3 regions of the Pseudarthrobacter sp. LT1 genome follow, and region 1 is predicted to be linked to each of the others. Evidence: riboswitches for the same ligand, from Rfam matches in the RefSeq annotation. Region 1 holds a riboswitch; each other region holds the start of a gene.
What was found. A riboswitch is a leader RNA that binds a small molecule or an ion and turns the genes downstream of it on or off. The one in region 1 is predicted to bind cyclic di-AMP.

Region 1 (7,840 bases):
CGCCGCCCTGCCCCCGCGGTCCCGGCAACATCGTCCGGGTCCATCACGTCCATCATGTGTTCCAGCGCCCGGAGGATCTCGTGGCGGCGCGGAAGCTCCAGCGGAAGCTGCTCCATGAGGCCGGCAAGGGTCCAGATGTCCTGCTGCAGTTCCCACACGGTCTGGTTCAGTTCGGCGATGGCGATGTTTCCGAGCCGGTACTGCGGGGCTTTCCCTGCGGTCGCCTTGTCCCCCAATGGGGTGGCGGCAAACGTCCAGCCCTGGGCCATGTCCGGGTTCGCGGCCGCCTCAACGTAGAAGTCCACGGCCATGCCGCCGCCCAGCAGCTTGAGCGGGATGTACTGGTTGCGGGGTGATATTGCCTTGATGATGCTGCCATCGGAGCGCCAGGCGATGCCCTCGCACTGGAACCCGGGGGCCTCGGTGGTGAACCCCAGGTCCACCACCACCTCCACCGTGGTGTCCGGGCCGCCGCCCCAGGATTCGGGCACTTCCCCCTGCAGCCGCAGCCACGTGGTACCCCACGGCCGCCCCCAGGGGGCACCGTGCTCCTGCGGCTGGAACTCCTGCCGCATCGCCTCGAGCGCGGGGACCGGCTCACCGGGCACTTCCCAGCTGCTCAGGGTAAGCGGGACTGTCCTGCTGTAAACGGCAGGGACAATGCGCTCCCGCACAAACCTGGCCAGGCGGACTTCCGTGATCCTGCGGTCGTCATGCAATATAGGTCCTCTTTAAGCTGGAGACTGGATCATCGAGTCCATTCGATGGACAAATCTACCCGCTGACAGCACCGCAACCAACCCCCGGGCCCATGCAGCGGGACCGGCCCAGTGTTGGCGCCACTACGGCCTTGGGACGGCGGGTTCGGGCCTCAGGATCCGGGAGTCCCCGGCATAGATGTTGAAACTGGTGCCGCGGCTGAATCCCGCCACGGTCAAACCGTTCGCCTCTGCCAGTTCCACGGCGAGGCTGGACGGGGCACTGACGGCAGCCAGGACGGGAATTCCGGCGAGCGAAGCTTTCTGCACCAGCTCGAAGGATGCCCGGCCGGACACTTGGAGGACCGTCCCGGTCAACGGCAGGAGCCCTTCGCGCAGCGCCCAGCCCACCACTTTGTCCACCGCATTGTGCCGTCCCACGTCTTCGCGCAGGCACAGGAGCCGTGGCGCGCCGTCGTCGTCGATCCTGAACAGGCCCGCCGCGTGAACCCCGCCGGTGTCATCAAAGACGCGCTGGGATTCCCGCAGCAGGTCCGGCAGGGCGGCCAGGACCTTCGCGTCCACCGTCAGCGGGTCCGCCTGCGGGCTGTGGTGCGAGGACTTCTGGACGGCTTCGATGGAGTCCGTCCCGCAGATGCCGCAGGAGCTGGACGTATAGACCCTGCGGCCGGTGTCGGGGAGCGGAACGTCCGGCCGCAGCTGGGCCTCCACCACGTTGAATGTCTGGACGCCGTTTTCGTCCTCGCCGGCGCAGAACCGCAGCGACACCAGCTGTTCAGGGGCCCAGATGACCCCTTCGGACACCAGGAATCCGGCCACCAGGTCAAAGTCGTCGCCGGGCGTGCGCATGGTGACCGAGTAGGACAGACCGCCCAGCCGGATTTCCAGCGGTTCCTCCACGGCGAGGACGTCTTCGCGGTGGCGGACCGGGTACTCCAGGGCGCCCGGAGAACCATCCAGGAGATACTTGTGCACCTTGCGGCGCTGGGTTACTCGTCCCATGTTCCACCCTGCCTGTTCATTACTCCATCATGGCACCAACAGAGCCTGCCACGGCCCATCCGACCGGCCCTGAACGGCTCAGCCCAAAACTGGCTCAGCCCAGGAGGGCGCTCCAGTCCACGGGTCCGCTCGGTGCCGGTTTGGCCTTGGGCTGGCCCGTCCGGGCATTGCTCCGCGGTTTGGCTTTTGCCTCCCTGTCACCAGGGCGCGGAATGGGCGGCCCCCATGGCAGGGCGAAGGCCGGCACCAGTTCGCCCAGCTGCACTCCGTGCGGCGGCACCACCAGGACCCCGTCGGCAGCGGCCAGCCCGCGCATCATGCCCGGTCCCGTATGCTGCGCCGGAGACGCCATGCCGTACAGCAGGCGGAACGGCATCAGCCTGGTGCGTCCGGGGTCCGGCTCGACCATCGTCCCGCAGGGCACTTCCTCCACGGGCGGCATGGACCGGTGCCCCAGTGCGGCCAGCAGCGGAGCACCCACGGTGGAGAGGGCCATCATGGCCGCCAGCGGGTTGCCCGGAAGCCCCAGGACGAAGCGGCCGTCCGGAAGCTCGGCGAGAACCGCTGGGTGTCCCGGGCGCATTGCCACGCCGTCGATGACGAGCCGTCCGCCGAGCTCCGCCACAGCCCGCCGCAGGTGGTCCGTTCCGGAGCGCCCGGTACCCCCGGTGGTGATAACGACGTCGGCGGGCAGGTCCGGCGCGCTGGGCACCTCCGGCAGCACGTCCTCAAGCGCCGCCAGCCATTCGGCGTAGGAGTCGCCGATCCGCTGCTGTCCGCCGGCGATGCCGCCCAGCATGGCCACGACGTCGGGCAACTGCGGGCCGAACGTGTCGCGCACCTGGCCCGGGGCCGGAGTGCCCTGTTCCACCACCTCTGACCCCGTGAGCACCAGGCGGACCACCGGCTTCCCCTGGACCTGGACTTCGTCGTAGCCGGCCAGGGCGGCCAGCGCCAGGTGTGCCGGGTTGAGCTCCACCCCTGCCTTGACCAGGGTGTCCCCTTCCAGTGCTTCCTCGCCGGCCTTGCGGATGTGTTCTCCCGCGCGGGGCTCGCCGGGGCGCGCCTTGCCGCCGGGCATCAGGATGGGGAGCCCCTCATCGTCCGTGCCGAGGACAGCATTCTCGGTGCGAAGGACTGCCTTGGCGCCGGGCGGGATGAGGCCTCCCGTGGCAATGGGACTCGCCTGGTGCGGTGCCAGCCGCGTTCCGGGCTCCACCGGGATCCACGGGCCGCTGCCGTTGACAGCCCAGCCGTCCATGGCTGAGGACGCGTAGTGGGGCATGTCCTGAAGGGCCACGATGTCCCGGTCCAGTCTGCGGCCCAGGGCTATCCTGAGCGCCACCGGCCCGGGGGGTATGGGGGTTGCTGCATCGAACGCAGCTTGCCGGGCCTCTTCCCAGGTGTGGGCCGCATGATGGTGGGCGTCATGCGGCTGTTCAGTTTTGTGCGCCTCTGCTTCACTGCCCGGTGGCGCCTCCGGATCGCTGTGGGGTTCTGCCGTCATTCGCCGGGAGTCCCGGCGGCTTCAGCGTCGTAGTCTTCCGCGAGGGAACGGGCAACGGCCAGCGCCGCGTCCATCGATGCTGCGTCCATTTCCCTGCCGGGAGCAGCCGCCAGCCCTGCGGCGAAGCCTGCGATGAAGGTGGTCAGCGGCGCGGCCGGCCTGACAACCGCATGGGCAGCGACGCCGGCCAGCGCCAGCACGGCGTTGACATCCACCTGGACATCTTCAAGCTTGTAGGCCTGGAGAAGCGCCCTGCACCACTCTTCCAGCGTCTCGTCCTGGCTTTTCACGACTTGCCTCCCACGTTAGCTCCGCCCATGAACGGGTCCTGGCCCGCGCGCTGGTTCCCGGCGGCAATCCCCAGCGCGGCAGCATCGTCCCAGGTATCCACATCGGATGTGGACCCGGCGGGGACTGTGACAAGCTGCACGTCCAGACTAGCAAGGAGCGCCCTCACAGATCCGTTGACCAGGGCGTTGCGGGCAGCCAGGTCGCAGCAGGCTTTTGTTAACTCAGCCGTGCTGTAAAAACCCGCCAGGGGCTGGGCCTTTCCATCGCCGGAACAAGCCATCACACCACCCCCACCGGCCGCAGCATCGGTGCGCGTCAGGACATCCTTCAGCACAGCCACCGCCTGGGAGGCCAGCGGCATGTCGCACGCCAGCACCAGGCACCAGGGCGCACCTTCACCGCTCCTGGCCAGCGCGGCCAGGCCTGCGGCTATTGCGGCAGCAGGCCCGGCGAATTGCGGCTCCTCGCGGCACATCAGCACGGCGGAGGGCCGGGTTGACGGGGCCGGCAGACCCCCGGACTCCACCGGCAGGGACCCCGCATCACCCACCACCACGGTGCGGCGGGCGCCGTCTGCCGCGGCCACGGCGCGCTCAAGGAGGGTCTGGCCCTGGTAGACCAGCGACTGCTTGGGTACCCCGCCCAGCCGGGATGACCGCCCCCCGGCCAGGATCAGGGCGTCGAAAACCACCATGCTCTTTTGCACTCCCCCAGACTAGCGATCAGCAAGGCTGGGGGCAGCGCGATGCGTCAGGCGGCGCGCTCCGGAAGAAGGAACGGATCCCACGCCGGCGTCGGCTTCTCCAGTTCCTTGATCTGCCAGATCGTTCCGTGCGGCGGCCCGGGCACGAACCGAAGGGTCCAGCCCATCTCCGCGGGAGTGTGGTCGCCCTTGACGTTGTTGCACCGCAGGCAGGCGGCCACAAGATTTTCCCATGAATCGGCACCGCCCCGCGACTTCGGGTGAACGTGGTCGATTGTGTGCGCCGCCTTGCCGCAGTAGGCACATTTATGTCCGTCGCGCCGGAGCACACCCCTGCGGCTGACTGCCGTCGAGTGGTTGTACCGGGGCCGTATGTAGCGGTTGAGGAGGATCACGGACGGGCGGCCCAGAACGTCGGTGGGCCCTACCACCGGGTCATCCCCTTCGGCCACCACGCTTGCCTTGCCCGTGAGCACAAGCACCAGCGCCCGGCGGAAAGTGATAACCGCCAGCGGTTCATATCCAGCATTCAGAACGAGAGTGCGCATGCACTTACCTCTTCACGGCCGCACCCGTCAGGGGCACGAGGGCCGGCTGCCCTCGGCATGTCCGGGCTATGGATCGACATCACAAGAGTAAACAAAGAAGTGCAAAATCAGGTAATCGCCGCCCCCGGAGCCCAACCGGGGCACGAAGACGGGAAAGGCAAGGGGCACCACTGGGGGAACCCGTTAAAGCGCGAGGGACCCCCGCCTGGCGGCGGGGGTCCCTTACAGCAATTCGCGGGCGGCGTTGGATCAGGCCGCCCCAGGACTGCCTAACGTACGCGGATGGCAACCGCGCCAGAGCCAACATTGGCGCTGAAGACCACGGTGTCGTTGCCGTTGAAGCCGCCGTGGACGGCCATCCCGTTTCCGGCGTAAACGGCAATGTGAGCCATACCTCCGCCACCGTCAGCGTAGTACAGCAGGTCACCGGCCTGGGCCTGGGACATGGGCACAGTGTCACCCAGTGACAGGTAGCCAGCCGGCCAGTCGTGGAAGTGGATGCCGACGGCGGCCAGTGCGTTGGTCACCAGCATGGTGCAGTCTTGGTGCACGCCGAGCTGGGCGTAAGCGGCGGACAGGATGGCAGCACCCTTGCCGCTGGCCGAAGCCTGGCCTGCCGGTGCGGCCGGAGCGGCAGCGGTTGCAACCTTGGCGGTGACCTTGGGAGCAGCAGCCGGCTGGGCGGCAGGAGCAGCTTCCTGCACCTGAACCTCGGGCTCCGGCTCAACGACGGGAGCCGGCGTGGTGGTAACGGCGGGCTTCTCGTAGCTGATGGAAATAGTGGAAGCCGCGGAAATCGGGGCGTCGACGACGGATTCAACTTCCAGCTGGGATGCAGGAGCGGAATCGCGCTTGACGTTGGTGTCGGCAGCGTTGGCCGCGATGCCACTGGTCAGGACCAGACCGGAAGCAGCAGCGATGACAGCAGCCTGGCGGCCCATGCCACCGGCATTGTCGCTGACAGCTTTGGCAATGACAGCGATCGAGTTGGTTTTGGTGACCTCGGCGCGGTGCCGTGCGGTAGCACGAGTCGTCATCAGTTCTCTCTTTCGTTTTTCCTTCGAACCGCGGGTAGGCAGGCAAAGGGAACTGGACGCGCCGGCATCTTGGGGGCAAGCCGGCGCATTCCGAACGGGGATGTGGTTTCTAGCGAAAAAGCTTTGGGCAAAGAAATAGCCCTTGGAGCATGAAGCCCAAGAACTACTTGTTGAGGTGGTAGTACGACGAGGTACCGGTGGCTGCAGGCGAGTGGAGCAGCGTGCCCTGGGAAGGGTTGAGTGCGCTGACCATCATGCCGTTGCCGACGTAGATGCCCACGTGCGCGCCGCCGTTCTGGACCACAACGTCGCCCGGCTGCGGGGTGGAGGTGGGGGTCATGATGTTCCACGCGTTGGTGCGGGGGATGCTGATCCCGGCCTGGGCGTAGACCCACTGGACGAACCCGGAGCAGTCCCAGCCGGTGACGGGGCTGGTGCCGCCCCACACGTAGGAGTGGCCGATGCCGGTGTAGGCGATTGCTGCAATGCCGGAAGTTGCGGCGGAGACAGTCTCGGCAGCCTTGGCGGCAGGGGCAGCGTCCTGGCCTGCGGTGGCAGCGGCGTCGCGCTCGGCCGGCGCAGTGGACTGCGGACGCACCGCTTCCACCTTTGGAGCGGCGGTGGTCTTCACGACGGGACGTTCGAAGGAAACCGTAGCCGTGGGGGCGGCAGTGACGGCGAGGGCCGTCTGGGCCGAACCGGACTCGGTGGATGCGGAGACACCAGCGGTGGTGTCAGCTGCGGTGGCGGGCAGGCCCATGCTCAGGATGAGGCCCGACGCGGCTGCCACAACGGCAGCCTGGCGGCCTACGGTCCCGGCATTTGCACTGACCGCCTTGGACACGGCGTCCAGGGGGTTAATGCGAACCGTTTGCGCACGGTGGCGCGCAGAATTATGGCGTGAAGACACGAAGGTAGCCTCTCCCAATGCCTGCGAGGTGAGCTGTCGGATTCGGATGGGAGTCACCCGGCCACTCTGCTTCCTGGGAAGCTCATGACTTAACCCCAAGGCCTTCAGGAAATGAAGGCCAAAATTGGTTCCCCCGCCCCTGCCAGACGATGAAATGCGAACGGACCTTGAGCGGTGGCAGAGTTAGGCAATCCACTCAAGAGCGTCAACTTCGGAAAAGTTGACGCGAGTTAGACGGTACAGCAGTTTTGTTTCAATGTCACATTCAGGTCACGGCAGGTCACTGCGATCTGAGAGTGGACAATCATTCGGCTACAGCCAGCCCATGGGATCGACCACTTCGCCGTTGACCTGGACCTCAAAGTGCAGGTGGCAGCCGGTGGATGCGCCCGTGGTGCCGCTGAGCGCCACAACCTCGCCGCGGGAGACGGTCTGGCCCACCTTGACGTTGAACGACGACAGGTGGTTGTAGGTGGTCTCCAGCCCGTTGCCGTGGTCGATGACCACCCGGTTTCCACCGCCATACTGGTGCCAGCCCGCGAAGGTCACGGTGCCGGTCGCGGCCGCCAGGACGGACGTTCCGCACTGTGCCACGAAGTCCTGGCCGCGGTGGAAGTCTCCGGAGCCGCCGGTGATGGGGCTCACGCGGTAACCAAAGGGCGAGGCGGTGGTGAGGGATGCCAGCGGTGCGGCCAGGGTGCCGGCCGAGGCGGCCCGCGTGACGGAGCCGGCGGACTGGGCGCTCAGGAGCTGCTTCAGCTTCCCGTCGGGGTCGGCCTGGGTCACCACTGCCGAACGGCTGAAGTCGATTTGGGCGCCAACATCAGCGGAAATCTGGGGCTGCGGACTGACGGCGGAGGCTGCCAATGGCGCGTTGCCGGCGGCGTCCGTGGCCATGACGGGGCTGGTGGCGGGCACCGTGACCGTCAGAACCAGGCCGGTGGCGGCCAGGGCGATTCCAGCTTTCTGGCCAATGCCACTGGCGGCGGCGAACTCCGTCACCTGCCGGAACGGACCCCGGCGGCGGCGCGCGTCGCGATGCAGATCGCGGGGACGCTCCGCTGCGGCATCTTCGACAACCCGGGGTGCCGAAGGGGGGCCTGCGGCGCGGCGGCGCCCCCGG
Region 2 (7,840 bases), 1.0 Mb from region 1:
GCGCCGGCGCCGGGAGCGTGTGGCCCTATGACGCCGATTTTAAGGTCGCCCATGGCTGCGTGGTCCGGCTCCAGGGCCAGCACCTGCCCGGCAGACTCCAGCAGGACACCGATCCATTCCGGCCCGTTCACCAGCCAGCACGCGTCAAGGATGTCACCTGGGGCCACCCGCAGCGCCGCTGCCAGCTGCCGGCGGACGGGCTCCTCCACGGGGCCGGATCGCGTCAGGGGCGGCGCCGCGAAAGCCAGCCTCCCGCCGTCGCGCTTGATCCGGACCAGCCCCGCAGCGCATTCCTGCACCACGCAGCCGTCGGACTTTGGCACCCCTCCGCTTTCCAGCCACGTATGGGCAGAGCCCAGCGTCGGGTGGCCCGCAAACGGGAACTCCTCGGTCCCGGTAAAAATCCTGACCCGGTAGTCGGCGCGGGAATCCCGGGGAGGCAGCAGGAAGGTGGTTTCCGAGAGGTTGGTCCAGTTGGCGAAGTGCTGCATGGTTGCCGCGTCCAGGCCTTGGGCGTCCAGCACGACGGCGAGCGGATTGCCACGGTAGGCCAGGCCGGCGAAAACATCCACTTGGTGGAAGGGGCGGTGGCGGGGGTTCGGGTTCACCGGAGCAGGCTACCACCGCACAAACGAAAGACCCCCGCCGCCGGAGTCCGGCGACGGGGGTCGTAACGTGGAGTGGGGAAATTACTTTCCTGCCACCACGTCCAGTTCGATCACAGCGGCAACGTCAGCGTGGAGGCGGACGTTGGCCTGGTAGGAACCAACCGACTTGATGTGTGCGGGCAGTTCAACCTTGCGCTTGTCGATCTTGCCAAGGCCAGCGGCCTCAACAGCGTCGGCGACGTCGCCCTGCTTGACGGTGCCGAACAGGCGGCCGGACTCGCCGGCCTTGACGACCAGCTTGACCGGCTTGGCGGACAGTGCAGCGGCCTGCTTCTGAGCATCTTCCAGGGAAGCGTGCTCGCGGGCGGCGCGGGCAGCCTTGATGGACTCAACCTGCTTCTCGCCACCCTTCGACCAGGTCAGGGCGAAGTTGCGGGGCAGCAGGTAGTTACGTGCGTAACCGTCCTTGACCTCGACAACATCGCCGGCAGCACCGAGACCGGTGACTTCGTGGGTCAGAATGAGCTTTGCCATGTTAGTTAATCCCTTCCTTAGCCGCGGCCAGCGCCGGAGTAAGGCAGCAGAGCAACTTCGCGGGCGTTCTTGATTGCCTGGGCGATCTTGCGCTGTTCCTGCACCGTGACGCCAGTGACGCGACGGGCGCGGATCTTGCCGCGGTCGGAGATGAACTTGCGCAGCAATGCTACGTCCTTGTAGTCGATGACAGTGATGTCAGCGGCCTTCAAGGGGTTGGACTTTGGTTTGGGCTTACGGAGTTCAGCCTTAGCCATCGTGGAGCTCCTATTCTAGGGAGCCCGTGGATGTTGATCCACGGGATGGTGGTGGTCCGACGGCGGCAGTGCCTTGGGTGCGTGGCGCACCCGGGCAGTCCCGGAGCCGGGCCGATATTTGGGTTTTAGAAGGGAGGTTCGGAATCGGGGCCGTTGCCCCAGCCGCCTGCGTTGGATACACCGGGCGTAGCCCAGGGATCGTCCTGTGCAGCCTGCTGGTTGCCGCCGCCCCAGCCTCCACCGGAGTTGCCACCCTGGTTTCCACCAGAGTTGCCGCCTCCGAAGCCACCGCCGCTGTTGCCGCCGCCGAAGCCGCCGCCACCCTGTCCGCCGGAGCGCTGGGTGCGGTTGACCTTGGCATTGGCGTAGCGCAGGCTGGGGCCGATTTCATCGACCTCAAGCTCGATAACGGTGCGCTTTTCGCCTTCTTTTGTTTCGTAGGAACGGCTCTTCAGGCGGCCGGTCACGATCACGCGCATGCCCTTGGTCAGGGATTCGGCGACGTTCTCGGCTGCTTCACGCCATACGGCAGCGCGGAGAAACAGGGTTTCCCCGTCCTTCCACTCGTTGGACTGGCGATCAAAGGTGCGGGGGGTGGAAGCGATGGTGAAGTTCGCTACTGCCGAACCTGACGGTGTGAACCGCAATTCCGGGTCATTGGTGAGGTTACCGATGACCGTAATGGTGGTCTCGCCTGCCATCTACTGCCTCCTTGTTCGATCCTGGGTGAAGAGTGCGTTTCCTGCGGGGTAAAGAATGAAGACGGTGCTGAATTACTCAGCAACAACCTTCTGCTCTTCGGGGCGGGTGATCTTGGTGCGCATGATGGTCTCGTTAAGAGACAGCTGGCGGTCAAGTTCCTTGGCGGTCTCCGGCTTGGCGGTGAAGTTCACCACGGCGTAGATACCTTCGGACTTCTTCTTGATGTCGTAAGCCAGACGGCGACGGCCCCAGATGTCAACCTTTTCGATGGTTCCACCATCGTTGGTGATGACGTTCAGGAACTTCTGAAGCGACGGCTCAACGGTACGCTCTTCGACCTCGGGGTCGATGATTACCATCAATTCGTAAGGACGCATATGTGAACCCACCTCCTTTGGGCTAAGCGGTTACGGCATTTCCGTAACAGGAGGTTCATTTGCGATTCCGTGCAATGCCTTGCCGCCGGAACGGAGGCAGGACGCAGCACAGACTTCAATATCCTAGTGCATTTGGACCCGATAGGCGATTCGCGCTTGACCCAAGGCTAGCCCCGCTGGAGGTGGGCAGCAGCCGGAGGTTCAGCCATGTGGAAAACCTGCAGCCAGCGGCGTCCGTTACCAATGCACTTTCGCCGACCGGGCAGCGCCACGCCAACGCAGTGAGGTCCGTTACCTAATTGTGATTCTTGGAGCCCTTTCGTGTACGGTCGTCCGGGGGCCGCCCCCAGCCGGCTCCAGTCCCGGATGCCGCCCAACTCTGCCGCGTCCGTGATTAACACCAGATACCAGGCAGAGGCGGGGGACCCGAGCGTCCCGGGCGAGGCCACGTGCCCGCCCTTGGGGTGAAGCCGCAACCCGCGGCCGGATGCCCTCATCCGAACCCGACAGCTAACTCCGCAGGCGATGAGAGGTAGCTTTTCCATGCCCGCACCCCGCAAAGGCAGCGCCAACCCAGCGCACCGTTATCAAAATGAGATAGATCCTGCCGGGACATCCCCGGCCTCCCGGTCCGGTGCTCCAGCCCAGGCGCGCCGTCGCTGGCCTCTTGCCGCCGGTCTTGCCGCAGCACTCCTCGGCCTAGGTTCCCTGGGCCTGGGCCTGACCCACGGTGACGGAACCGCGGATGTGGCGCGGGTGGCAAGTGCCGAGGATGCCGGCAGCGCCGTACCCAGCCAAACTCCGGACGTTCCGGTTCCCGCTCCAACGCCCGTCCCCGCAGTCGAGGCCGCTCCTGCCGCCGCTCCTTCCCCGGCAGAGGCACCGGCACCTGCCCCCGCGGCAGTGCCGGCACCCGCCGCGCCTGCCCCTCCCTCCGAATCCCCGATCGCAGTGGCGCCGGCAGCGGCACAGCTGGCAAGCAGCGGGACGCCTGCGCCCGCCGGGGTCCCCGGGAACTGGACCATGACCTTCGCCGACGAGTTCAACGGGGCCGGACTGGACGCCGCGAAGTGGTCCGGCTGCTGGTTCTCCCCCGGCTGCGGAACCATGAACAAGGTCTCCACCAGCCCGGCGAACGTCTCCGTGGCCAACGGCAACCTGGCCCTGGGCCTCAGCTCATCCACCTCCGGCGGACTGGTATCCACCAACCCGAGGGGCGGGGCGGGGACCGGCTTCCAGTTCACCACCGGCTACGTCGAGGCCAGGATCAAGTTCCCGGGCAACGCCAACGGCCTCTACAACTGGCCTGCCTTCTGGACCACCGGACAGTCGTGGCCGGCCACCGGCGAGAATGACATCGCCGAGGTGCTGCAGGCCAGGATGACCGTGAACTACCACTCCGGTTCCGGCTCCCACAACCAGGGCGGCGTGGGCGGCAACTGGGCCAACGAGTACCACACCTTTGGCCTGCACCGGATGCCAAACACCTCGGACGTGTACTTCGACGGCGTAAAGGTCAAGTCCTACCCCACCGACGACGGAAATGCCCCGCAGTACATCGTGCTGAATGTTGGCGCCTCCTCCACGAACCCGGCCTACGGCGCACCGTCCCAGATGATGGTGGACTACGTGCGCGCCTGGCAGTAGCAGGCCACGCACCCAGGTAAGAAGGGCGACGGCGGAACCTCCCGCCGTCGCCCTTTTTCGGCTTCCCTCAAGGTTGCCTAAAGCAACCCTCCGGGGACTATGTGATCCAGTACACTCTTGCAATGAAGCTCCTGTACGTGACGGAAAGCGTGCCCAACCGGGATCCGGAACTGGGGGATGGAAGCTCGATGATCCCGTACGAAGTGATCCTGCACCTCCCCCCTGACGTTGCCGTCACGCTGCTGACCTTCTCGGGTCCTGTTCCGGTTCCGGCAGAAATCAGGAACCGCTGCGATACCGTGTACGAACTGGCCCCGCGGGAAGAACTTTCGGCCTTTGCCCGCTCCATGGGCGGCCTTACGGGACTGGGAAAACACCGGCGGTCCACCCCGTCTGCCCGCGCAGCCGCCGCCCGGTTGTCCGCAAGCCGGGACGCAACCCTGATCCATGGCCCCCACGCCCTTTTCCTGTCCCACTGCATCACCGGTCCCTTGGTGCTGCAGACAGTGGACCCCTGGTCCATCCGGGCCGGCATGGATACCGCGATCGCACGCACCTTCCGGCCCGCCTACCGGCTGCGCGAACAATTGGCCGCCCGCGCTGAGCGGCAGCTGCCGCCCCGGGCCAGGCTCCTGACCGTCGGAGCCCAGGACGCAGCGGCCTGGTCCGCCACGCTCGGCAGGGCGGTCACGAGCATCCCCAACGGCACGGCGGTGGCCACCGGTCCCCGCCGGGAGCGGAAGGCCCCCGTGGTGTGCTTCGCGGGCAGCCTGAACTACGCGCCCAACGCGGACAGCGCGACGGTACTGGTCAACAGGATCGCGCCGCTGGTGTGGCGGGAGGTCCCGGACGCCCGCTTCGTCATCGCAGGGCGGCGCCCCACACCGGCGGTGCAGGCGCTGGCCGGACCCCGGGTGGACATCCTGGCCAACGTGCCTTCCATCCTGGACGTGTTCCAGGGGGCGGATGTGGCGGTTTTCCCGGACGAGCACGGCGTAGGAATCCGGAACTCCGTCCTGGAGGCCCTCGCCGCGGGTCTGCCCGTGGTGGCCACCCCGGTGGCCGCGAGGGAACTTCCCGCGCATCCGCTGCTGGCCGTTCGGGACAGCCAGGATGCACTTGTCCGCGAGGTGGTGGAACACCTCACCGCTCCCAAGCATCCGCCCGGGCCTTCCCACGGCGCTGCGGGAACGGCGGCCGCAGGCGCAGTCCGCACCTGGGACACCGTGGCAGGCGAATACCTGGCGGAAGTCCATGCGGCCATGGCTGGTTTATCCCCCGCGGGGGAGCTTACCCGGACGAACAGGCAACCATGACGTACGCGCCGGGGGAACTGGAGCGCAAGGGAGTCCGGGGAGCCCTGTGGCAGGGGCTCGCCTTCGCCTCGGGCAGGGTGATCGTGCTGGTGACCACGGTGGTCCTGGCACGGCTGCTCTCGCCTGAGGAATACGGCCTGGTCGCCCTGGCGCTGGTGCTGATGGCCTACGCCGAAACCATCGCCGATGCCGGGGTGGGACAGGCCTTGGTTTACCTGCCCAAGACACCGGTCATCGCCAGATCGGCGCTGCTGCTTTCCGTTGCCCTGGGCGCAGTGCTGGCCTTGGCCGCCCTGCTTGCTGCTGACGCGGTGGAGGACCTTCTTGGGCTGGACGGCGTGGCCCCGCTGGTGCAGGTCCTTGGCGTTTCGGTGTTTGCCACGGCCTGCGGCGCCGTCCCGGAAGCCATCATGCGCCGGGACCTGAAGTTCAGGCAGCTCACGGCGGCTCCGGTACTGCGCGCCGCAACCATGGGAACGGTGACCCTTTACCTGGCGTTCACCGGCCACGGCGCCTGGTCACTCGCCGTCGGAACGGCTGCCGGGTCCGTGGCCTATGCCGCCACCTGCTGGTTCCTGGTCCGCCGCGAGGCGCCCTGGCAAATCTGGCGTGTGAGCAAAAGCGCCATCGGGGAAAACGTCCGCTTCGGCGCTCCCGTGGCCGGCAGCACCATGCTTGCCAGGGCGATCTTCGACGTCGATTACCTGGTCATCGGCATTGTGCTGGGCGCACACGCCCTGGGTCTCTATACCCTCGCGTTCCGGCTGCCGGAGGCCCTGATCCTGAACGTGTTCTTTGTCCTGTCCACCGTCCTGTTCCCCCTGTACACGCAGGTCCGGGGCGACCGGCAGCGGCTGCGGGACGGCTACCTGAAGAGTGTCACCGTGCAGGCGCTGTACGGCATCACGGCAGGTGTGGGCCTGGCCGTGGTGGCACCCGTCCTGGTCCCGGTCCTTTTCGGGCAGCAATGGGAGGAATCGGTCACGCCCCTGGTATTCCTGGCCCTGTACGCGGCCGCCCGCTCCCTGGGCGCCGGGGCCAATGATGTCTACAAGGCGATGGGCCGCCCCGGTCTGTCCATCTGGATCTCCGTGGTCCGCCTGGTGGTCCTCCTCCCGGCCCTGATCTTCGCCACCCAGTGGGGCATCGTAGGTGTCGCCTGCGCCCAGATGGTGGTGGCCGTGGTCTTCGCCTTCGGCATGCAGGCAGTAGCCGCCAAGGTCATGGGCACAAGGATGCGCCGGATGATGCGGGCCGCCGCTCCGGGCCTGGTGTGCGGCGCCGCGGTGGGCCTGGGGGGCCTGGTCAACCTGGCACGGCATGCCCTGGGACCGGTCCCCACGCTGGTTGTCATGGTGGTGGCCGGAGTGGGCGCGGTATACGCAGTGCTGCGGTTCGGCTACCGGGACCTGCACGACGAGATCCTGGGTCTTTTCCGGCACAACCACGAAAACCCGGGAGCGGCGGACAGCCGGACCTCCTAGCGGGTGGCCGCCCTACGCGGCTTCCACAACATGGCGCCACAACCAGAAGTCCCTGTCCGCCTGGAGGGCGGCCCGGACTTTCCCGTTTCCCTGCGTCGGATCAGCCTCCGCCTCCTGCGCCAGCCGGTCGGCAAGCGTGGCGGTGGAACGCGCCCACGTGGCGATGACCAGCAGCGGGAGGAGTGAGTGGTCCACTCCCCGCATGCCAAGGTGGCTGGACAGCGGCTCCAGCGCCCAGCCGCCCTTCCCGAAGGCCTTGTCAAAGGCCGCCATCTGGGCCTCCCGGGCGAACGCCTGCTCGCTGGATTCGCTCAAGTACTGGAGGTAGAACACCAGGTCGTGCCCGGGGACTCCATCCGTGAGCGAGCGTTCCCAGTCCATGACCTGCAGGGCGCCGCCGGGTTTAACAAGCAGGTTGGGATGGCTCAGGTCGCCGTGTTCGATGACCGCGGGCAGTTGCGAGCTGCGCAGCGGGGCAAGGAGTTCGTGCGTGCGCCCAACGAGCTCATTCGTCCGGGCATCCGGGCCGGCCAATCCTTCCAGGGCCGCCAATGGCGCGGCAACGGCGCGCTGGTACCAGTCCACGTTGCCGGCGGCGGGCTGCGTGCAGGGAAGTGCCCCCACGAATGCGGCTCCGGTGGCGACGGCGGCAGGCAGGTCCGCTGCCACCGTCCTGGGATCCAGCGGCAGGCCGGTCAACGCAGTTTCGACCAGGACCGTGTACGGCCCCACGTCCCGGATTCCCACCAGTCGTGGAACACCGGCGCCTGAGTCGCGGACGGCGGCGGAGAGCTGGGCCAGCATGGCCGCCTCACGGCGGACGCCGCTGTTGTCCCCGGGCTGCCGCGGCACCTTCACCACCAGGGCCGGTTCGCTGTGCCGGAACGGGAAGACCAGGGCCACCACGTGCCGGGA
Region 3 (7,840 bases), 1.6 Mb from region 1:
AGAAGCAGCGGGCCCAACAACGGCGATAGGGTTTAACCATGACGGCAGCAGCTGAATCCACGGTCACTCTCGATGGCCGTTTCGCCCGGGAACTGGCGGAACTCGCCGTGCCCTGGCAGGCCGAGGAAGCGCCCAGCCCTGAGCTCCTCGTCCTGAACGAGAAGCTGGCAGCGGACCTGGGCCTCGACCCGCAATACCTGCGCAGCCCCGAGGGTGTGCGGCTCCTGGTGGGAAACCACGTGCCGGCCGGTGCCACACCCGTGGCGCAGGCGTACGCCGGACACCAGTTTGGCGGATACTCGCCCCTGCTCGGCGACGGACGGGCCCTGCTGCTGGGCGAGGTCACTGACCGGGCCGGCCGCCTCCTGGACGTTCATCTCAAAGGTTCGGGGCGAACGCCCTTCGCCCGCGCCGGGGACGGCCGTGCCGTCGTCGGGCCCATGCTGCGTGAATACATTGTCAGCGAGGCCATGCAGGCACTGCACATTCCCACCACCCGGTCGCTCGCCGTCGTGGCCACCGGGCGGCAGGTCCGGCGCGATGACATGCTGCCCGGCGCCGTTTTGGCGCGGGTGGCAAGCAGCCACCTGCGCGTAGGCAGCTTCCAGTACGCGCGCGCAACCGAAAATATGGACCTCCTGAAACGGCTGGCGGACCACGCCATCAGCAGGCACTACCAGCACGCCGCTGATGCCGCCAACCCCTACCTCGCTCTGTTCGAGGCGGTCGTCTCTGCCCAGGCGGAGCTGGTGGCCCGGTGGATGCTGGTGGGCTTCGTGCACGGGGTCATGAACACGGACAACATGACCATCTCCGGGGAAACCATCGACTACGGCCCGTGCGCGTTCATGGACGCCTTCAACCCGGCCGCCGTCTACAGTTCCATCGACGTCGGCGGACGCTATGCCTACGCCAACCAGCCGGTCCTTGCCGAATGGAACCTGGCCCGGCTCGCCGAGGCCATGCTGCCGCTGATTGACCAGGACCAGGAAAAAGCCGTGGCCCCGGCGGTGGAGGTACTGGGCGGCTTCCGCGGTCATTACAGCGAGGCATGGACCCGCGGGATGACGGGCAAGTTGGGCCTGGGCGGCGTCGATGAAAGCGGCGCCGCCGGGGCCCTGGTGGATGATGTCCTCGACATCCTGAAGGACGGACCCGTGGACTACACCTTGTTCTTCCGCAACCTGGGCAAAGCGGCCCGCGGGGACCTCCGTCCCGTGCGCGGCATGGTCCTTGACCTGGCCGCCCTCGATGCCTGGCTGGAGCGGTGGCAGGCGCTGCAGCCTGACGCGGAGCTGATGGACAGCGTGAACCCGGCCTACATTCCGCGGAACCACCTTGTGGAGGAGGCGCTGTCCGCTGCCACCGGCGGAAACCTCGCTCCGCTGCAGCAGCTGCTGGAGGCGGTCAGTGAACCCTTCACCGAGCGGCCCGGGCTGGAACGTTACCTGCAGGGGGCGCCCGACGACTTCGGCAGCTACATGACCTTCTGCGGGACCTGACCGAGGCGGCCCGCGGGGTAAAACGACAGGAGGGTGGCAGCCGGTATTCCCGGCTGCCACCCTCCTGCTTCGTCCGGCGCCGCCAACGGCGCCGGACAGTGCGAAGACTAGGCTACGCGCACAGCGGAGTAGCCGCCGAGCCAGCTGATGGAGTGCACCTGCGTGTCGAAGCCGTTGACGCCGCCGCTGACAACCTGGCCGTTGCCTGCGTAAACGCCCACGTGGCCGGAGGTGATGATCAGGTCACCGGGGGCGGGAGCGCCTACGACGGTGCCGTACTGGAAGAACTGGGTGGGGGCCAGATCGCCCACGGACTTGCCGACGGAGCGCAGAGCCTTCTCGACCATGGCGGTGCAATCCTGCTTGAAGCCCAGCTGGCTGTAGGCCGAGGCGAGGATCGCAGCGCCGGTGCCCGTGCCGGTGGTGGATGCCACCGGGGTGGCCGAGGCGTAGGACATGTTCATGCCGGTGTTCGCCGGTGCGGTGGCGGCTGCGGCCTGCACGGGTGCTGCTGCAGGGGCGGGCGCCGGGGCGGCGGTGTAGCCTGCGCCGGGAATCTGGATCTGGTCGCCCGGGTAGATGACCGAGGACAGTCCCAGGCCGTTGGCGGACAGCACGCCGTTGAGGCTGACGCCGTAGGCTGCTGCAATGGCGCCGAGGGTGTCGCCGGAAACGACCGTGTGGACGTTCCCTGCTGCTGCGGCGGGGGCTGCGGCCGGGGCGGCAGGAGCCGAGGTGGCCTGGACGCTGGTCTGCTCAGTGGTGTCCGGGGCGGATACACCTGCATGGGCCGGGGCGCCGACTCCGAAGGCAATGCCGGATGCCGCAGCAACGGCGAGCGCGGGACGGCCCAGGGAGCGGGCCTGGGACTTGGCTGTTACTGCGAGGCCCTCGAGCACAATGGAGCGGGCCGGGGTCGCGCGGTGACGGGCAGTGGTTGAAATTTTTGACACGGTTGATCGCCTCTCCCATGCCTGCGGGGTGAGCTGTCGGGTTCGGGCTGGAGATACCCGGCCGGAAGCAACCCCGCGATGTGCGGAGGCGCTATCGACTTAACCCCAAGGCCACAAGTGGCCGCGGAAACTTGGTTCCCCCGTCCCTGCCAACTGGAGCGGTTGAATCCCATGATCAGCGGCAGGGCTCGGCATGCTGACGGGAATGTCCCGTCTGAGAGGGACACCAAAAGACCATAACCCACGTGCGGCGTGATTGTCACATTTGGATAACATACGAGGTTGTTCTCTCGCATTGGGCAAACGTCTGGACATACACCGCGAGCCAGGGCCTGACCTCAGGTGATACTTTGCCCGTGAAGCACGGTAACAATGTGGAAACAGGCCCCTGCCCTGCGCCCAATCCCGACGGTAAGCTTCGGGACCATGCGCCCGTTCGTGACCTTGGGGAGGCTCCCCCTTGACGGGGGCCTCATGGCGGTTGCCCTGGCCACCCTGGTCAGCAATGCTGCGGCCGCCGAAAAGACGGCCACCGCGCTCACCGCACAGGAAAAGGCCGCCAAGGGCGAGCGGGAACGCCTGTCCGGGGAAGCGAAAGCAAAACTGGACGCCGCACGTTCTGCCCAGGCTTCGCTGGCCGGGCAGGTCGCGGAGGAGCAGCGGCACGGCACTGAGCTGACCGCCCAGCTCGCCACGCTGAAAGGTACGACGGCGGCCATGGAGGGTGGGTACCGGCAGGGCTGGGCTGCACTGGCTGCCTATGAGGCGGCCCAGGCGGCCAAGCGCGCCGCCGCTGAGGAGCAGGCCCGCGGACAGGCGGAGGCCGCAGCCAAGGGTGCCGCAGCGGCAGCCCGGCAGCCCCAGGAGCCCGCACCCCGTGCCGACCCTGCCCAGGCCAATCCGGCCCAACCCGGTCCGGCCCCCGGCGCGGTCAATGATCCCGCCGGGGCGAAAAGCTACGCGTCCGGACGCCTGCCCGCCTACGGGTGGGGCCAGGGCCAGTTCCTGTGCCTGGCCCAGCTGTGGACCAAGGAGTCCAACTGGTTGACCACCGCCACCAACGCCTACTCCGGAGCCTATGGAATTCCCCAGGCCCTGCCCCCGGGGAAGTACGCCAGCGCCGGCGGCGACTGGCTCACCAGCTATCGCACCCAGATCGAATGGGGCCTGGGCTACATCCGTGACCGCTACGGTTCACCGTGCGCGGCCTGGAACCACTCCGTAACCCTGAACTGGTACTGACTGACGCGTTAGGCTGTCTCCATGCCAGATTTCGAACGGTTCCGTGCGCTGCTCGAAGAGGAGCGGGCGCGGCGCCTGGCACTGTTGCCGGCGCTGCGGGCGGACATCGAGGCAGCAAACTCGGCGCGCCAGGGTTCCAATGTCGACGACGAGCACGATCCCGAGGGTGCCACCATCGCCTTCGAACTCTCACAGGCCTCTGCGCTCCTGAAACAGAGTTCGGCGGGCCTGGACCAGATTGAAGCGGCGCTTGCCCGGCTGGCGGCGGGGACCTATGGAACCTGCGCCGTATGCGGGGAGCCCATCGCCGAGGGCAGGCTGGAAGCCCGCCCGTGGACCCCGTACTGCATCCACCACGCGGCGTCCGGGCGCGGGCGATGACCGGTACGGCGGACGTTGTGTCCGCGGCGGCGGATTTCGTGGACCGGACCCTGCAGAACGAGGGCGCCTGGTACCGGGCGGACGACGTCGGGGCACGGCTGGGCGGGGTGCTTGCCTCTTATGGTTCCTCTGTGGGGGCCGTTCGCGGGACCGTGCGCGATGCGCTGCGGAAGTTCAAGGACCTGGACCATGACGGCACGGTCATGCTGGCCTCCGCCCTGTGGGGCCAGCCGCGGCCCGGTTCCCGGCCGGTGTTCGAGCGCCGCCTGGCAGCGGTGGTCCTGCTGCAGTCACGGGTGCGGCTGCTCCGTCACTCTGACCTGACCCGGCTGGAGGGTTTCCTTCGCTCCGCGCAGGCAGCGGACCTGACCGGGCCCCTTCTCGCCGACGTCCTGGTCCCGTTGCTGGCGGGGCTGGGGGAGCGCGAACGGCAGCGGGCAGGCGTTGTCGTGGCGCGGTGGCGGGAAGACCCGGACCCCCAGCTGCGGGCGGCGGCCGACGCCCTTGAAAAAGACTTGACCATTTGAAACGTACCGAGGAGATCCCCATGAATGAGCCGTTTGACCTTGAGCGTTTTGTTGCCGCGCAAAACACCGGCGGAACCTATGAGCAGGCGCTGGGCGAACTGCAGGTCGGCCGGAAGTCCGGGCACTGGATGTGGTTTGTCTTCCCGCAGATTGCCGGGCTGGGACAGAGCGCCACCTCCCGCAAGTACGCCATTTCCTCGCTGGCGGAGGCCCGCGCCTACCTGGACCACGAGGTGCTGGGCCCGCGGCTCCTGGAGTGCGCGCTGGTCCTGGCAAACCACGCCGACCAGTCCGCCGAAGACATTTTCGGCGGTATCGACGCCAGGAAGCTCCGCTCCAGCATGACACTGTTCCTCCGGGCGGCGCCCGGAGAAACAGTGTTCAAGACCGTCCTGGCCCAGTTCTTCAACGGGGAACCGGACCCGGCCACGGACGAGCTCCTGGCCGGCCAGGACGCGGCCGGCTGAAACCCGGCTTCTGTCCCGCTGCTGCGCGGGGGGGTACGGGGAGCCCAGGGCGCGCTAAGGCGTGGGGCTGCCGCCGTTGACATTGAGCGTCTCGCCCACCACGTAGCTGGACTCGGGCGAGGCCAGGAAGACATAGGCGGGGGCGAGCTCGGCGGGCTGGCCCGCGCGGCCCAGGGGAGTGGACTGGCCAAACTCCGGCAGTTCCTCCTTGGGCTGTCCGCTGCTGACCTGCAGGGGCGTCCAGATGGGCCCCGGGGCCACCGCATTCACCCGGATCCCCTTGGGCGCCAGCTGCTGGGCCAGGCCCTTGGTGAAGTTGTTGATGCTGGCCTTGGTGGTGGCGTAGTCCACCAGCGTGGGGGACGGGTTGTAGGCCTGGATCGACGTGGTGTTGATGATGGTTGAGCCCGCCGGCATGTGCGGCACGGCGGCCTTGGTCACCCAGAACATGGCATAGACGTTGGTCTTCAGGGTGTGGTCGAACTGCTCGTCGCTGATGTCCTGCAGGTCCTCCTGCGCAACCTGTTTCCCGGCATTGTTGACCAGGATGTCAACCCCGCCCAGGACGGCCACCGCCGTGTCCACCAGGTCCCGGCACACGGCGGAGTCCTTCAGGTCGCCGGGGACCTTGACGGCCTTGCGGCCGGCGGCCTCAATGATTCCGGCAATGCGGGAGGCGTCCTCCTCTTCCTGCGGCAGGTAGGAAAGCACGACGTCGGCGCCCTCCCGTGCAAAGGCGATCGCCGTCGCTGCCCCGATGCCTGAGTCCGCGCCGGTCACGATCGCCCGGCGGCCTTCCAGCCGCCCGGTGCCCCGATAGGTCTCTTCCCCGAGGTCGGCCTTGGGCGCCAGTTCCGCATCAAGCCCGGGCTCAGGCTGGTGTTGCTTGGGCGGGGAGATCTTTTCGTAGGCAGTCACGGGATTACGGAAGGTGTACTGGTCAGTCATGGTGGTACTCCTGTTCGTGCGGGACGCGGGCTGGTTCATCGCCCGGGATGGTGAAGCAGCCTGGGGCTGCCGAGGGCAACCACTGGAAACTAAGCATGCTTACGTTTCCTACCCTAGGCAGAAGCCCCCTGCCCTGCCAAGCCGCTCCGCGGGCTCAGTCGCGGCGGACCTCCACCAGCCTGACCTCCGCCAGCCGCCCGCTGTCCACCACGGCCTCCATGAAGGTGCATGCCGGCTGGCGGCGTCGGTCGGTTGGCGAGCCCGGATTCAACAGCCGCAGCCCGTTCGGCGACACCGTGTCCCAGGGGATGTGGCTATGCCCGAACACCAGGACGTCGGCATCGGGGTACAGCGCCTCGCACCGCTGTTCACGGCCCTTCGCCTGGCCGGTTTCGTGGACCACCGCAAAGCGAACCCCGCCAATGGTGGCAGTGGCCGTTTCTGGCAGCCGGCGGCGAAGTTGGGGGCCGTCATTGTTCCCGAAAACGCCCAGCAGGCGCTTGCTCCGGCGTTCGAATTCGTCCAGCAGTTCCGCCTCCACCCAATCACCGGCGTGGAAAACCGCGTCGGCGAGTTCCACTGCGGACCACACCTGCTCCGGCAGGTGCCTGGCGCGCTTGGGCACATGGGTATCGGCAAGCAGGACAAGGTTCAACGGCATACCCGGCATCCTGCCATAGGGCCCTGTTCCCATGCCGCGTGGAGTCGTAATCTGGGGGCTTGGAGGTGATTGCCATGGAGGCAGCCCAAGGCGACCGCATCGTTGTGCACGGGAGGACGGTGGGGTCCTCGGACCGGCACGGGGTGATTCTGGAGGTCCGTGGCGAGGGTGGAAGCCCGCCGTATGTCGTCCGCTTCGACGACGGGCACGAAACCGTCATGTATCCCGGTGGCGATTTCGCCGTCGAGCACGGACACAACGCCTGACGCTCCTGCGGGACTGCACCCGGCCGCTTCACCTGTCAGACTGGAGCAATGGATCATTTTCCGTCCGCAGGCATGTCCTCCACCCCACCGCAGCGCACAGGTCCCCGCGACCCGGGCGACGCCTGGGTGGAAGGGGACCGCGGCAGGTACTGGGGCCGTTTCGGCGCGGCGGGCGTCCTTGCCTGGGACCCCGCCAAAGGCGTGCTCCTGCAGCACCGTGCGGTCTGGAGTCATAACGGTGGAACCTGGGGGCTGCCCGGCGGCGCCCTGCACCAGGGCGAAGAACCCGTTGACGGCGCCCTCCGCGAGGCGTATGAGGAAGCCGCGGTCCCGTCGGAGAGCGTGGAAGTGCTGTTCACGTCCGTGCTGGACCATGGCTACTGGTCCTACACCACGGTGGTGGTGAGGGTGCGGGAATCCTTCGAGCCGGTGATCAGCGACCCCGAGAGCATTGCCCTGCTCTGGATCCCGGTGGCAGAGGTGGAGGCCCTGGACCTGCACCCCGGTTTCGCGGCCGCGTGGCCGGAGCTGCTGGCGCAGCTGGACACCGGCGAACCCTGGTAGGCCGGCCCCGGACTCCTCCCGGGGAGCCTCCGGCTAGTAGCCTTCGCCGTAGTCGGCGGTCACCAGGATGGGCAGGTGGTCTGAATTTCCGCGCGGGAGCGTCTCCACGCTGGCAATGTCCAGGCCCAGCGAGGTGGCGAAGTCGAAGTGGCCCTTGAACACCTTGTACCGGGTGTACGTTCGCCGGTTGCTCAGGGAGAGGGCATACCCGGAGTTCTTCATGTGCATGTCCAGGTTCTTGGTGAAGAACGGGTAGTTGAAGTCACCCACCATCAGGGTCATCAGGCCTTTGCCCATGCTCAGCAGTTCAGCGTGGGCTGCGTGGATCT

Region 2: it holds a riboswitch for cyclic di-AMP, as region 1 does, so the genes downstream of both, VIK36_RS21470 (glycoside hydrolase family 16 protein) here and VIK36_RS04610 (C40 family peptidase) in region 1, are expected to answer to the same signal.
Region 3: it holds a riboswitch for cyclic di-AMP, as region 1 does, so the genes downstream of both, VIK36_RS12140 (C40 family peptidase) here and VIK36_RS04610 (C40 family peptidase) in region 1, are expected to answer to the same signal.

The regions. Positions count from the first base shown of each region.
Region 1 covers NZ_CP141830.1:949,841-957,680, reverse strand. Annotated here, with positions in the region: gene VIK36_RS04645 (alpha-mannosidase) at 1-719, opposite strand, end outside; gene fdhD (formate dehydrogenase accessory sulfurtransferase FdhD) at 843-1,721, opposite strand; gene VIK36_RS04635 (molybdopterin molybdotransferase MoeA) at 1,816-3,228, opposite strand; gene VIK36_RS04630 (DUF6457 domain-containing protein) at 3,225-3,518, opposite strand; gene mobA (molybdenum cofactor guanylyltransferase) at 3,515-4,225, opposite strand; gene VIK36_RS04620 (HNH endonuclease) at 4,270-4,770, opposite strand; gene VIK36_RS04615 (NlpC/P60 family protein) at 5,040-5,807, opposite strand; gene VIK36_RS04610 (C40 family peptidase) at 5,971-6,651, opposite strand; cyclic di-AMP (ydaO/yuaA leader) riboswitch at 6,722-6,917, opposite strand; gene VIK36_RS04605 (M23 family metallopeptidase) at 7,030-7,840, opposite strand, start outside.
Region 2 covers NZ_CP141830.1:4,567,371-4,575,210, forward strand. Annotated here, with positions in the region: gene VIK36_RS21445 (PhzF family phenazine biosynthesis protein) at 1-608, opposite strand, end outside; gene rplI (50S ribosomal protein L9) at 690-1,142, opposite strand; gene rpsR (30S ribosomal protein S18) at 1,160-1,399, opposite strand; gene VIK36_RS21460 (single-stranded DNA-binding protein) at 1,525-2,100, opposite strand; gene rpsF (30S ribosomal protein S6) at 2,173-2,478, opposite strand; cyclic di-AMP (ydaO/yuaA leader) riboswitch at 2,867-3,018, shown strand; gene VIK36_RS21470 (glycoside hydrolase family 16 protein) at 3,022-4,125, shown strand; gene VIK36_RS21475 (glycosyltransferase family 4 protein) at 4,248-5,441, shown strand; gene VIK36_RS21480 (oligosaccharide flippase family protein) at 5,438-6,925, shown strand; gene VIK36_RS21485 (aminoglycoside phosphotransferase family protein) at 6,938-7,840, opposite strand, start outside.
Region 3 covers NZ_CP141830.1:2,580,676-2,588,515, reverse strand. Annotated here, with positions in the region: gene VIK36_RS12150 (ribonuclease Z) at 1-55, shown strand, start outside; gene VIK36_RS12145 (protein adenylyltransferase SelO) at 39-1,502, shown strand; gene VIK36_RS12140 (C40 family peptidase) at 1,610-2,455, opposite strand; cyclic di-AMP (ydaO/yuaA leader) riboswitch at 2,459-2,629, opposite strand; gene VIK36_RS12135 (hypothetical protein) at 2,882-3,697, shown strand; gene VIK36_RS12130 (TraR/DksA family transcriptional regulator) at 3,719-4,078, shown strand; gene VIK36_RS12125 (DNA alkylation repair protein) at 4,075-4,605, shown strand; gene VIK36_RS12120 (DUF1810 domain-containing protein) at 4,626-5,072, shown strand; gene VIK36_RS12115 (glucose 1-dehydrogenase) at 5,127-6,020, opposite strand; gene VIK36_RS12110 (metallophosphoesterase family protein) at 6,175-6,681, opposite strand; gene VIK36_RS12105 (DUF1918 domain-containing protein) at 6,756-6,947, shown strand; gene VIK36_RS12100 (NUDIX domain-containing protein) at 6,996-7,511, shown strand; gene VIK36_RS12095 (endonuclease/exonuclease/phosphatase family protein) at 7,545-7,840, opposite strand, start outside.